2 regions of the Agrobacterium sp. 22-223-1 genome follow, and region 1 is predicted to be linked to the other one. Evidence: predicted binding sites of a transcription regulator. Region 1 holds the regulator's gene; the other holds the start of a gene.

Region 1 (5,064 bases):
CCGCCCGATTTGCTTGTTCACGAGGATGGCGAGCTGGTGGCATTACTGGAGGACGGCAAAGCCTACACAACGAAGGCTCAGCCGCAGGGTTTCGTTTATGGTCAGTGGCAAAGGGCGCTGCTTTTGCCGGAACAGCCTGTGCCGCCGGTCTTTCTAAAGACCGAGGCCACGGCAAAAACCGTGGCTTTGACCTCGAAGGCGAAGCTTGATCCGCAAGAGATGAGTGCAGTTGCACGGCAGATGACAGCGGCCCTGAGAGACGCCGAGCCCGGTGTTTTCACCTGCAGCAAAGGCATATGGTGCGTTGCGCGCGCGGGAAGCGGCGAATGGATCATCGTTCTGGAAGATGGCCGCTTTGCTGGAAAGGCTTGCGATATTGCCGATATCGTTATCGTCTCCCGCAGAACGTCCTTTTCCCAATGCCGTTCGGGCGCACTTCTGCTGAACCGCGATATCCTGCGGCGGATCGGTTCGCTGGAAATGGACTTCGCCCGCAGCGAGCAGACAGGGGTGGTCGGCAGGCTGCGCGCCGCAATCGCCGGAATGGACAGGCCTTGGAGCGAACATCGCTATTACGACTGGAAAAGCGGCCGTTTCGATCGCGACGTGCCCGATGCCGTCATGCGGTTGCTGGCGGCATCGCAATAGAGCGCCGCCAGCATGGACCGTCAGGCCTTGATGCGCAGATCCGCGGTCAATTCGCCGATCCCGCTAATTTCCTCTTCATGCGCCGCGTCGCGCCAGACTTCCTTAAGCCCGGCCTCGTACCATTCGCGCATGGCGGGAAGGGTGAGCAGCCGGTCGCAATAGGCTTTCGCCGCGGGCGAAAGTTCCGCGCCATAAGTCTGGAAACGAAATGCCACCGGGCAGAAGAAGGCATCGACCGCCGTAAATTTCTGGCCGGCAAGAAAAGGCCCGCCGAATTTCGCGAGGCCTTCGCTCCACAGCGTATCGATGCGCTTTATATCGGCCGCAAGCCCGGCATCGCCACCCTTCGGTCTTACGCGAATGCCGACCGACATGGGGTAGAGATTGCGCAGCGAGGAAAAGCCCGCATGCATTTCGCTCGCCGCCGACCGTGACCAGGCCCTTGCCTGCTTGTCGCTCGCCCAGACGCCCTGATGTCTTTCCGCCAGATATTCGGCGATCGACAGCGATTCCCAAACCGTCACGCCCTCATCGACAAGGCAGGGCACCTTGCCGGTCGGCGAGAAGGTGGAGAAGGAAACGCCTTCGCCGAAGGGAACGAGTTTTTCATCGAAGGCGATGCCGAGCGTGCGCATCAATACCCAGGGCCGCAGCGACCATGAGGAATAGTTCTTGTTGGCGATATAAAGATCGTACATGACGTGTTTCCCCGATATGACGCGCATTTCTATACCGGCGGAGGGGCCTTGGAATATTGCAAATAATCCATGGCTCCCATAAGCCGCGTTGATGAATGGGAAGGTGAGGGCAGGGAGAAGGAGGCATATCCAAGTCACCGCCCGGAGATGAGGCGAAACACCCCCTCTCTTTACTTCCGCAGGGCCGCATTGTTCCAGGGAACAAGCCAAGATGCCTCAAAGTGAGCGCCATCTTCTCGATGACGCCCCTAGCGAAAAAAGGCGGGTTGCCAATTAATGGTAACGGCGGATCAGTCCAACCAGCTTGCCCTGGATTTTCACCCGGTCCGGTCCGAAAATGCGGGTCTCATAGGCGGGATTGGCCGCTTCCAGAGCGATGGAGGCTCCCTTGCGGCGGAAACGCTTCAGGGTCGCTTCTTCATCATCCACCAGTGCTACGACGATATCGCCCGGATTGGCCGTATTGCCGTTGCGAATGATGACGGTATCGCCATCAAAAATGCCGGCCTCGATCATCGAGTCGCCCTTGACCTCAAGAGCGTAATGTTCGCCCGAACCGAGCATGTCGACCGGCACGGCCACATCATGGGTGTTGTTCTGGATGGCGGAAATCGGCACACCGGCGGCGATGCGGCCCATGACCGGCACGGTGACCGCGCCACCGAGATCATTGGCCGGCGCCTTGGGGGCAGGGGCCGGTTCCGGCGTCTTCGGCTTGCCGAGGCTGCCTTCGATGACGCTCGGCGAGAAACCGCGCTGCGGCCTTGCACCCGGAGCATAGGCCTCAGGCAATTTGATCACTTCCAGCGCCCGCGCCCTGTTAGGTAGCCGGCGAATGAAGCCGCGCTCTTCGAGTGCGGTGATCAGCCTGTGGATGCCGGATTTGGAGGCAAGATCGAGTGCGTCCTTCATTTCATCGAAGGAGGGCGGCACGCCGGACTCTTTCATTCTTTCATGAATGAAGAGAAGCAATTCCTGCTGTTTGCGCGTGAGCATGAGGAAAACACCCTTGAGAATCGTCGTTGAAGTCGCGAAACAAATACAGAACGAACACTATATGTTCCATATGTGTTCCGCAATCCCCTAAAATTTCGTGAAGGGTGCATCGCAGATCGTGATTTGATCGTCGAAACCATGAACAAAGCAGATTTAACGATGTATGCCGCATCTTGAATACCAGAAACCACCGACCGGGGAGACCCGGCCGGTGGTTTCTGGCTGCCGATTTGCTACGCGCCGAACGTCAGTAGATCGTGAGCGCAGGAATGAAGCTGACCGCGATAAGGAGCAGCATCGCCATGGTGAAGAACGGCCACAATTCCCTCGTCGTTGCGCCGAGCGGCGCTCTGGCTATGGAGGACGAGATGAAGAGCGTGGTGCCGATCGGTGGCGTATAGAGCCCGATACCGAGATTGATCACCATCATCATGCCGAGCTGCACCCGGTCGAGCCCGATCATATCCGCAAGCGGCACGAAGATCGGTCCGAGCAGCAGGATCGACGGCGGCAGATCGAGCGGCATGCCGATGATCAGCATCAGGATATTCATCATGAGAATAATCAGGATCGGGTTGGAGATATTCTCCGCGACCCAGGTGGCGAAATGCTGGGGCGCCTGATCGAAGGTAAGCACCCAGCCCACCGCCGCGCTGCCCATGATGACGAGCATGACGACGCCGGTTGCGGAGCCGGCCTCGACGAAATTGTCGCAGAAACGCTTCCATGTCAGATCGCGATAGAAGAAGATGCTGAGCACGAGCGAATAAACGACGGAAAGAACGGCCACTTCGGTCGGCGTTGCAAAGCCGAAGCGCAGGCCGAGGATGATCAGGATCGGCAGAAGGATCGCCGGCAGGCTGCGGAATGCAAGTAGTGCCAGATCGCGCTTGCGGATGCGTTCGTCACGCACCGCATAGCCCCGCCGCACGGCAATGGCCCAGCAGACGAAGATGAAACCGACGGCCATGAGCAGGCCCGGCAGAATGCCGGCGATGAACAGATTGGCGATGCTGACGCCGCTGACCAGCGAATAGAGGATCATCGGGATCGACGGCGGAATGAGCACGTCGATGACAGCCGAGGTGGCATTGTTGGCCGCACAAAGGGGAGCGGGGTAGCCCTGGCGCTTTTGCCATGGAATGAGCACCGAGCCGAGTGCGCTCGCATTGGCGACCGCCGAGCCGGAAACGCCGCCGAACACGACCGACGAAATGACGGTGGTGGAAAGCGGGCCGCCGCGCCAGCGCTGCATGGCCTTGGAGGCGAGTTCGAGAAGCTGGGTTCCGAGTTTGCCGCCGAGCATTAGCGTTCCCGCGAGCATGAAGAACGGCAGCGCCAGCATCGGGAAAGATTGCGTCTGGTCGTAAACCTGCTGCGCCACGATCGAAAGCGGCACATAACCGTTCCACAGCACGGCGACGCCGGCAGAGATGATCAGCGCATAGCCGACCGGAACCGCAATCATCATGAGGATACAAAATGCAATGATCATCACGATGGTCATAGCGGCATCTCCTCGGTTGCACCGTGCGGGCGGGCATGCCAGCCGCCGGAGAGAATGCGCAGGCTCGCGGTTGCGGTCGTGACCGAGACCAATGCCGCGCCGAAGGCGATGGAATAATATCCGATGCTGTTGGGCAGCTGCAGCACAGGGCTGATTTCCGCGCCGGCGATCTCGGCGACGACAAGCGCCTGCTGCGCGAGAATGACGAAACTTGCGACCGTCACGAGATTGGCGAACAGCAGAACCGCCACCTTGCCGCGTTCGTCGAACTTGTCATAAATCCATTCCACCGCCATATGCGCGCCGCTCTGCGCGGCAAGGGTAATGCCGGCGACGATGAACCATGGAAACAGCATGGTCGGCAGTTCTTCCGCAAAATCCAGCCCGCCGGATGTCGATAGATAGCGGACGATGACGTTTGCGGTCATAATGACCGTGAGCAGAATGCCGGTTGCCACGATGATGATGCGGCAGAGGATGGCGATGAAACTGTCAACGCGATTGGCGGCGGACAAGGCTCCTTCGAGCATTGGCGCATCTCCTGAAAACTGAAACCGTATGAATGTCGGCGTGAGCGAGGCTCCCGCCGATCCTGTCAGTGGACATGAAGGCGAGGCCGGGCGGCATGAACCGGCCCGGCATCCTGATCGTCAGCCCTTGGCAGCCTTTTCCAGCTCGGCGACGAAATCGCCGAAGGGCTTCTGCTTCCATGTCTCCAGCACCTGCGCGGTCGCTTTCGCGAAAGCGGCGTGGTCGATGTCTTCCACCACCTCGATGGCGGCATTGGCCTTGAAGGCGGCCAGAGACGCGCTTGCCTTTTCCGCTGAGAGTTTGCGCTGAAGCGCGCCTGCCTCCTTCGCAGCCGCCTTTACCGCCTCGAAATCCTTGCCCAACCGCCCTTCGGCGAATTTGGACATCAGGAACGGGGTGGATTCCCATTTATGGGCGGTGAGGCTGATATGTTTGTTGACCTCGTAAAGCTTGGAGCTTTCGATATTCACCAGCGGATTTTCCTGCCCGTCCACCACGCCCTGCTGAAGCGCGATGTAGAGTTCGCCAAACGCGATCTGAACCGTCGCCGCATCCAGCGCCTTGAAAATATCCATGGTCATCGGGTCGGCGGGGGTACGGATTTTCAGGCCCGCGACGTCCTGCGGCTTGGTGATGGCGTGTTTGGAATTGGAGACATGGCGGATGCCGTTGTCCCACCAGTCG
Region 2 (5,064 bases), on a different contig from region 1:
CTGAAGGTTATCTCGAAGCCTTCGCCACCATCTACACCGAGGCGGCGCATGCCATCGAAGCCCGCCGCACCGGCTCGGCGCTCGACAAGGCGGTGATTTACCCGACCGTGGATGACGGGGTTAAAGGTGTCGCTTTCGTCACGGCCTGCATCGAGTCCGCCAAGAAGAATGGCGGCTGGGTGAAGCTGTAAGATTGTGCGCGGCGTATTTCTTCTCCCCGCCGGGGAGAAGGTGGCCCGAAGGGTCGGATGAGGGGGCAAGCTCTCGGTTTATCTCTACCGGTGCCCCCTCATCCCGCTGCCGCGACCTTCTCCCCGACGGGGAGAAGAAACAAGCGGCGCGCGCTTGCGTCATCGCGCAGCTCTTTGGGCTCAGGACTATCGGTTAACGGCAGAAGTTGACGGCTGTAGGGTGGCCGGGATGTGGAGCTTGGTCTGCCCCATCTGACGACGTTATCAATTAACGCGTGTCGTCTGCGTCTGCACCCTTTCCGTTATGGGGCAACCGTCCTGAAGCTTGGTCCAGGACGAAACGTTGAGCTTCATCTCGCAGCGCGCGAGATAAGAGCCGCCATCGACCTTCAGGCAGGATGTCTGGCCGAGCTGGAACATGACGCCGCGATTTCGGCATTTGCAATTGTGGGCATCCGCCAAAGTCGGAATAAGGGCCATGATCAGGCCAAGTATGAGCACTCCAGGACGCATGGCTGAGGCTCCAAAGGATATCCTGCCAGATTACTCCTGTCCGAGGGCATAGTCAAAACGTCTTCCCTCCGCGATCCACGCGCGGGAAAGCCCGTAATCGCTGCTAACTTCTCCGCTATCATCCGATCAAGATCGCGCGGATATCATTCACATTCGTCAGCGTCGGCCCCGTCACGACAAGGTCTCCTGCTGCCTTGAAAGCGGTGTAGCTGTCGTGGCTCATGAGCGACTGACGCGGATCGACACCGGCTTTGCGCATGCGGGCAAGCGTGTCCGGTGTCACCACCGCACCCGCCGCATCCTCCACGCCGTCTATGCCGTCGCTATCGCCGGCAATGGCCCAGATGCCTTCCGCACCTTTGAGCGTCAGCGCAAGGCTCAGCAGGAATTCCGTGTTGCGGCCGCCCTTGCCGGCCGGCCCCTTGCCGATCGTCACTGTGGTTTCGCCGCCGGAAAGCAGTACGGCCGGGCCCTTGACCGGCAGGCCCTTGCGGCTGGCGGAAAGAGCGATACCGGCCATGACAGCGCCGACATCTTTTGACTCGCCCTCCAGCGAATCCCCGAGGATAAGCGGCGTAAGCCCGAGCTTTACGGCCTCATCCGCCGCTGCCTGCAGGGCGAGCGAGGGGGCTGCGATCAGCCGGATATCCTCTTCAATATCGCCCGCTTTCGGTGTTTCCTCACCCTTTTCCAGCACCCTGCGCACCGTTTCGGGAAGATCGAGCGCATAACGGGAGACGATTTCCCGCACGGTTTCAATATCGCTCGGATCTGCAACCGTCGGGCCGGAGGCGATTTCGGACGGATCGTCACCCGGCACATCCGAAATCAGCAGAGAAACAACCTTGGCCGGCTTGGCGGCCAGCGCCAGCCGTCCGCCCTTGATGCGGGAGAGATGTTTGCGCACCGCGTTCATTTCGGAAATCGTCGCACCGCTGGCCAAAAGGGCACGATTGACGGCCATCTTGTCGGCAAGCGTCATGCCTTCGGCAGGCGCCACCATCAGCGCCGAACCGCCGCCGGAAATCAGCGCGATCACCATGTCGTCCGCCGTCAGCCCCTCAACGGCGGCAAGAATGCGTTTTGCCGCTTCCGCGCTTTTATCGTCGGGCACGGGGTGCGAGGCCTCGATGATCTCGATGCGTGTGGTCGGGGCGGCATGGCCGTAACGTGTCACCACCACACCGGAGAGATCGACATGCGGCCATGCCGCTTCAAGCGCGGCGGCCATGGCGGCCGAAGCCTTGCCAGCGCCCACCACCACACATCTGCCCTTGGGCGGGGAAGGAAGATGGTGTTGCAGCACCTTTGCGGGATCGGCGCTCGCGACGGCGGCCATGAATATGCGGTTGAGAGCGTCTCTTGCGGACGTGTCGTTCCATGCGCTCATCGGTTCATACTCCGATCCAGAGGAAGCCGAGCGCGAACAATGCCGGCAATGCCTGAATGAACAGGATCTTCATATTGGCTGTCATGGCGCCGAAAATACCGGCCACCAGAACGCAGGCGAGGAAGAACACCTTGAAACTCAGCCCTTCATCGCCCTGCATCAGCCCATAGATCAGCCCCGCCGCCAGAAACCCGTTATAAAGGCCCTGATTGGCGGCCAGCACTTTTGTCTGCCGGGCAAAATCCGCAGAAAGGCCGAAGGCTTTGCGGCCAGCGGGCTTTTCCCACAGCAGCATTTCCAGAATGACGATGTAGATGTGGATGGCCGCAACCACGGCAATCAGAATGCTGGCGATCATGGGCGGCTTTCCTCCAAAAACCTTGAGGTCCTGCCTCGGTCGTCTTCATGCGAAAACAGACGGCCGGCCGGACAATTCCGTTTTAGCGGCGGCACGTATGGCCGCAAGGCCATAATCCCGCTCTTCCCGTGCAAACTGTTGAAGAGCGGCACTGCATTGCTTGACTCTTTGCTGAAATAAGAACAAAACAGGAACAATAGAATTGAAAATCCGGAATTGAAACCTGTCATGCCATGCAAAAGCGCGCGGATCAGTTGCTCGTTGTGGAAGAGCTGCGTGAAAGGCTGGAAAGGATCGGTAACGGCGCTCCGCGCCTGCACGAGACCTTGCCTTTCGGCGTGGATGCCATCGACCACCACCTGCCGGGAGGCGGGCTGAAGCTCGGTTGTCTGCATGAGGTGAGCGGCGGCGGCAATGGCGCTGCCGATGGCGCGGCGGCCGCCCTTTTTGCGGCCGGTGTGGCAGCACGGCTTTCCGGCAAGGTTTTATGGTGTGTCACCCGCCGGGATCTGTTCATGCCGGGGCTGACGCAGGCGGGCCTGTCGCAGAACCGGGTCATCATCGTTGAATGCCGTGATGAGAAAGGTGTGCTCGACTGTTTCGAGGAGGGTTTGCGCTGCAACGGCTTCGGCGCGGTGATGGGCGAAGTGGCAAAACTGCCGATGAACGCCTCGCGGCGGCTGCAACTGGCGGCGGAAACCTCCGGTGTTACAGGCGTTGCCATCCGCCGTTTCCGGCGTGCGGCCGATGCGGCGCTGTTCGGAGAGCCGACGGCGGCGGTGACCCGCTGGCGCATCTCCGTCCGGCCCTCATCCCCCTTGCCGGTGCCGGGGGTGGGCAGACCGCGCTGGTTTCTGGAACTTTTGCGATGTCGTGGCGGCGAAAGTGCCGAATTTGAAGTGGAAGCCTGTGATGCAAAGGGTCGTCTCGCTCTACCTGCCGACATGGCCGACGGATCGTTTCCGGCGTCTTTCGGGCAAGGACGCGCCGCCGGTTGAAAAGCCGCTGGTCATGATCGGCCGCCAGGGCAGCCGCCGGCTGGTGCTGGCGCTCGACAAGGCGGCAAAGGCGGCCGGCATCCGGCCCAGCACGCCGGTCAGCAAGGCGCAGGCGCTGGTGCCGGGCCTTATCGTGGAAGATATGGATACGGCTGGTGATGCCCGCGCGCTGCAGCAGCTGGCCTTTCATTTCCTGCGCATCTATGCCCCCATTGTCGCCGCCGACCCGCCGGACGGGCTGGTGCTGGACACAGCGGGTGCGGACCATCTGCATGGCAATGAGGCGCTGATGCTGAGCGGCATGGTCAACCGCCTGCATGCCGCCGGTTTTGCCGCCCGCGCCGCCATTGCCGATAGCTGGGGGGCTGCCCATGCGCTGGCGCGCTTTGGCCGCGAGGAGATCGGCATCGTGCCGCCGGGCGGGCAGCGGGTGGCGATCAGCGGCTTGCCGCTTTCTGCGCTCAGGCTGGAAGAGCGTATCGTTTCCGGGCTGAAGGTGCTCGGTTTCCGCAGCATCGGCGAGCTTGCCGAAGCCCCGCGCGCGCCGCTGACCCTGCGTTTCGGCCCCGAGCTCGTGCGCCGTCTTTCCCAGGCTTTCGGAGAGATCGGCGAACCCATAGAACCGGTGCGCGTGGCCGAGCTGGTGGAGGTGCGCCGCGCCTTTCCCGAGCCGATTGCGGCGGCGGAAACGATTGCCCGTTACACGCAAAAGCTGGTTGCGGAGCTTTGTGTCGCACTGGAAAAGCGCGGCCTCGGCGCCCGCCGTGTCGATCTGGTGCTGCACCGGGTGGATAGCGGCCTGCAGGCGGTGCGGGCCGGCACCTCCAGACCGGTGCGCGATGTCAAGCAGCTTGTCCGGCTTCTGACCGACCGTATCGACACCATCGATCCCGGTTTCGGCATCGAGATGATGGTGCTGACCGCCACCCATGCCGAGCCGCTTGTCGCCGCGCAGGCCCGTTCCTCGCTTCTGGAGGAGGGACGCGTGGACATCGCCGATACGGTCGATGTTATCCTCAACCGCGGTCACAGGGTCTATCGTTATGCGGCGGTGGCGAGCGATGTGCCGGAGCGCTCCGTTGCCCCCGTTGCGGCGCTTGCGCCTGAGGATACGCTCGGCTGGCCCGGTCACTGGCCGCGTCCGGTCAGGCTTTTTGCAAGGCCGGAAGCCATCGAGACGCTGGCGCTGCTGCCGGACCATCCGCCGCGTTATTTCCTCTGGAAGGGCATTCGCCACAATGTGCGCCGCGCCGATGGGCCGGAGCGGGTGTTCGGCGAATGGTGGAAACGCGACCGGGAAAAGGCCGCTGTGCGCGATTATTTCACGGTGGAAAATGAAAGCGGCGAGCGCTTCTGGATTTTCCGTTCCGGTGACGGCGAACATGCCGAGACCGGCTCGCAGGGCTGGTTCATCCACGGGGTTTTCGCATGAATACGCCGCTTTATGCCGAACTTCAGGTGACCACGCATTTCTCCTTCCTGCGCGGTGCAAGCTCCTGTGAGGAGCTGTTCGAACAGGCCAAAAATCTTGGCATCGAGACGCTGGGCATCGTGGATCGCAACAGCCTTGCGGGCATTCCCCGCGCTTACGAAGCCGCCAATAATCATGGCATC

The links. The regulator LexA, encoded in region 1, represses DNA repair genes until DNA is damaged. The targets are predictions, from matches to a motif close to TGTTCNNNNTGTGTTCNG.
Region 2: ACQZ60_RS17885 (ImuA family protein) is a predicted target of LexA. The motif match lies at 2,631-2,648, and genes of this name have one in related genera.

What each region holds. Positions count from the first base shown of each region.
Region 1 is NZ_JBNWCN010000001.1:1,379,490-1,384,553, forward strand. Features, by position in the region: gene ACQZ60_RS06840 (ComEC/Rec2 family competence protein) at 1-648, shown strand, start outside; gene ACQZ60_RS06845 (glutathione S-transferase family protein) at 669-1,346, opposite strand; gene lexA (transcriptional repressor LexA) at 1,620-2,342, opposite strand; gene ACQZ60_RS06855 (TRAP transporter large permease subunit) at 2,590-3,849, opposite strand; gene ACQZ60_RS06860 (TRAP transporter small permease) at 3,846-4,379, opposite strand; gene ACQZ60_RS06865 (TRAP transporter substrate-binding protein) at 4,500-5,064, opposite strand, start outside.
Region 2 is NZ_JBNWCN010000004.1:66,710-71,773, reverse strand. Features, by position in the region: gene ACQZ60_RS17905 (Gfo/Idh/MocA family protein) at 1-191, shown strand, start outside; gene ACQZ60_RS17900 (hypothetical protein) at 456-704, opposite strand; gene ACQZ60_RS17895 (glycerate kinase type-2 family protein) at 823-2,094, opposite strand; gene ACQZ60_RS17890 (DUF1304 domain-containing protein) at 2,099-2,452, opposite strand; gene ACQZ60_RS17885 (ImuA family protein) at 2,686-3,450, shown strand; gene ACQZ60_RS17880 (Y-family DNA polymerase) at 3,365-4,882, shown strand; gene ACQZ60_RS17875 (error-prone DNA polymerase) at 4,879-5,064, shown strand, end outside.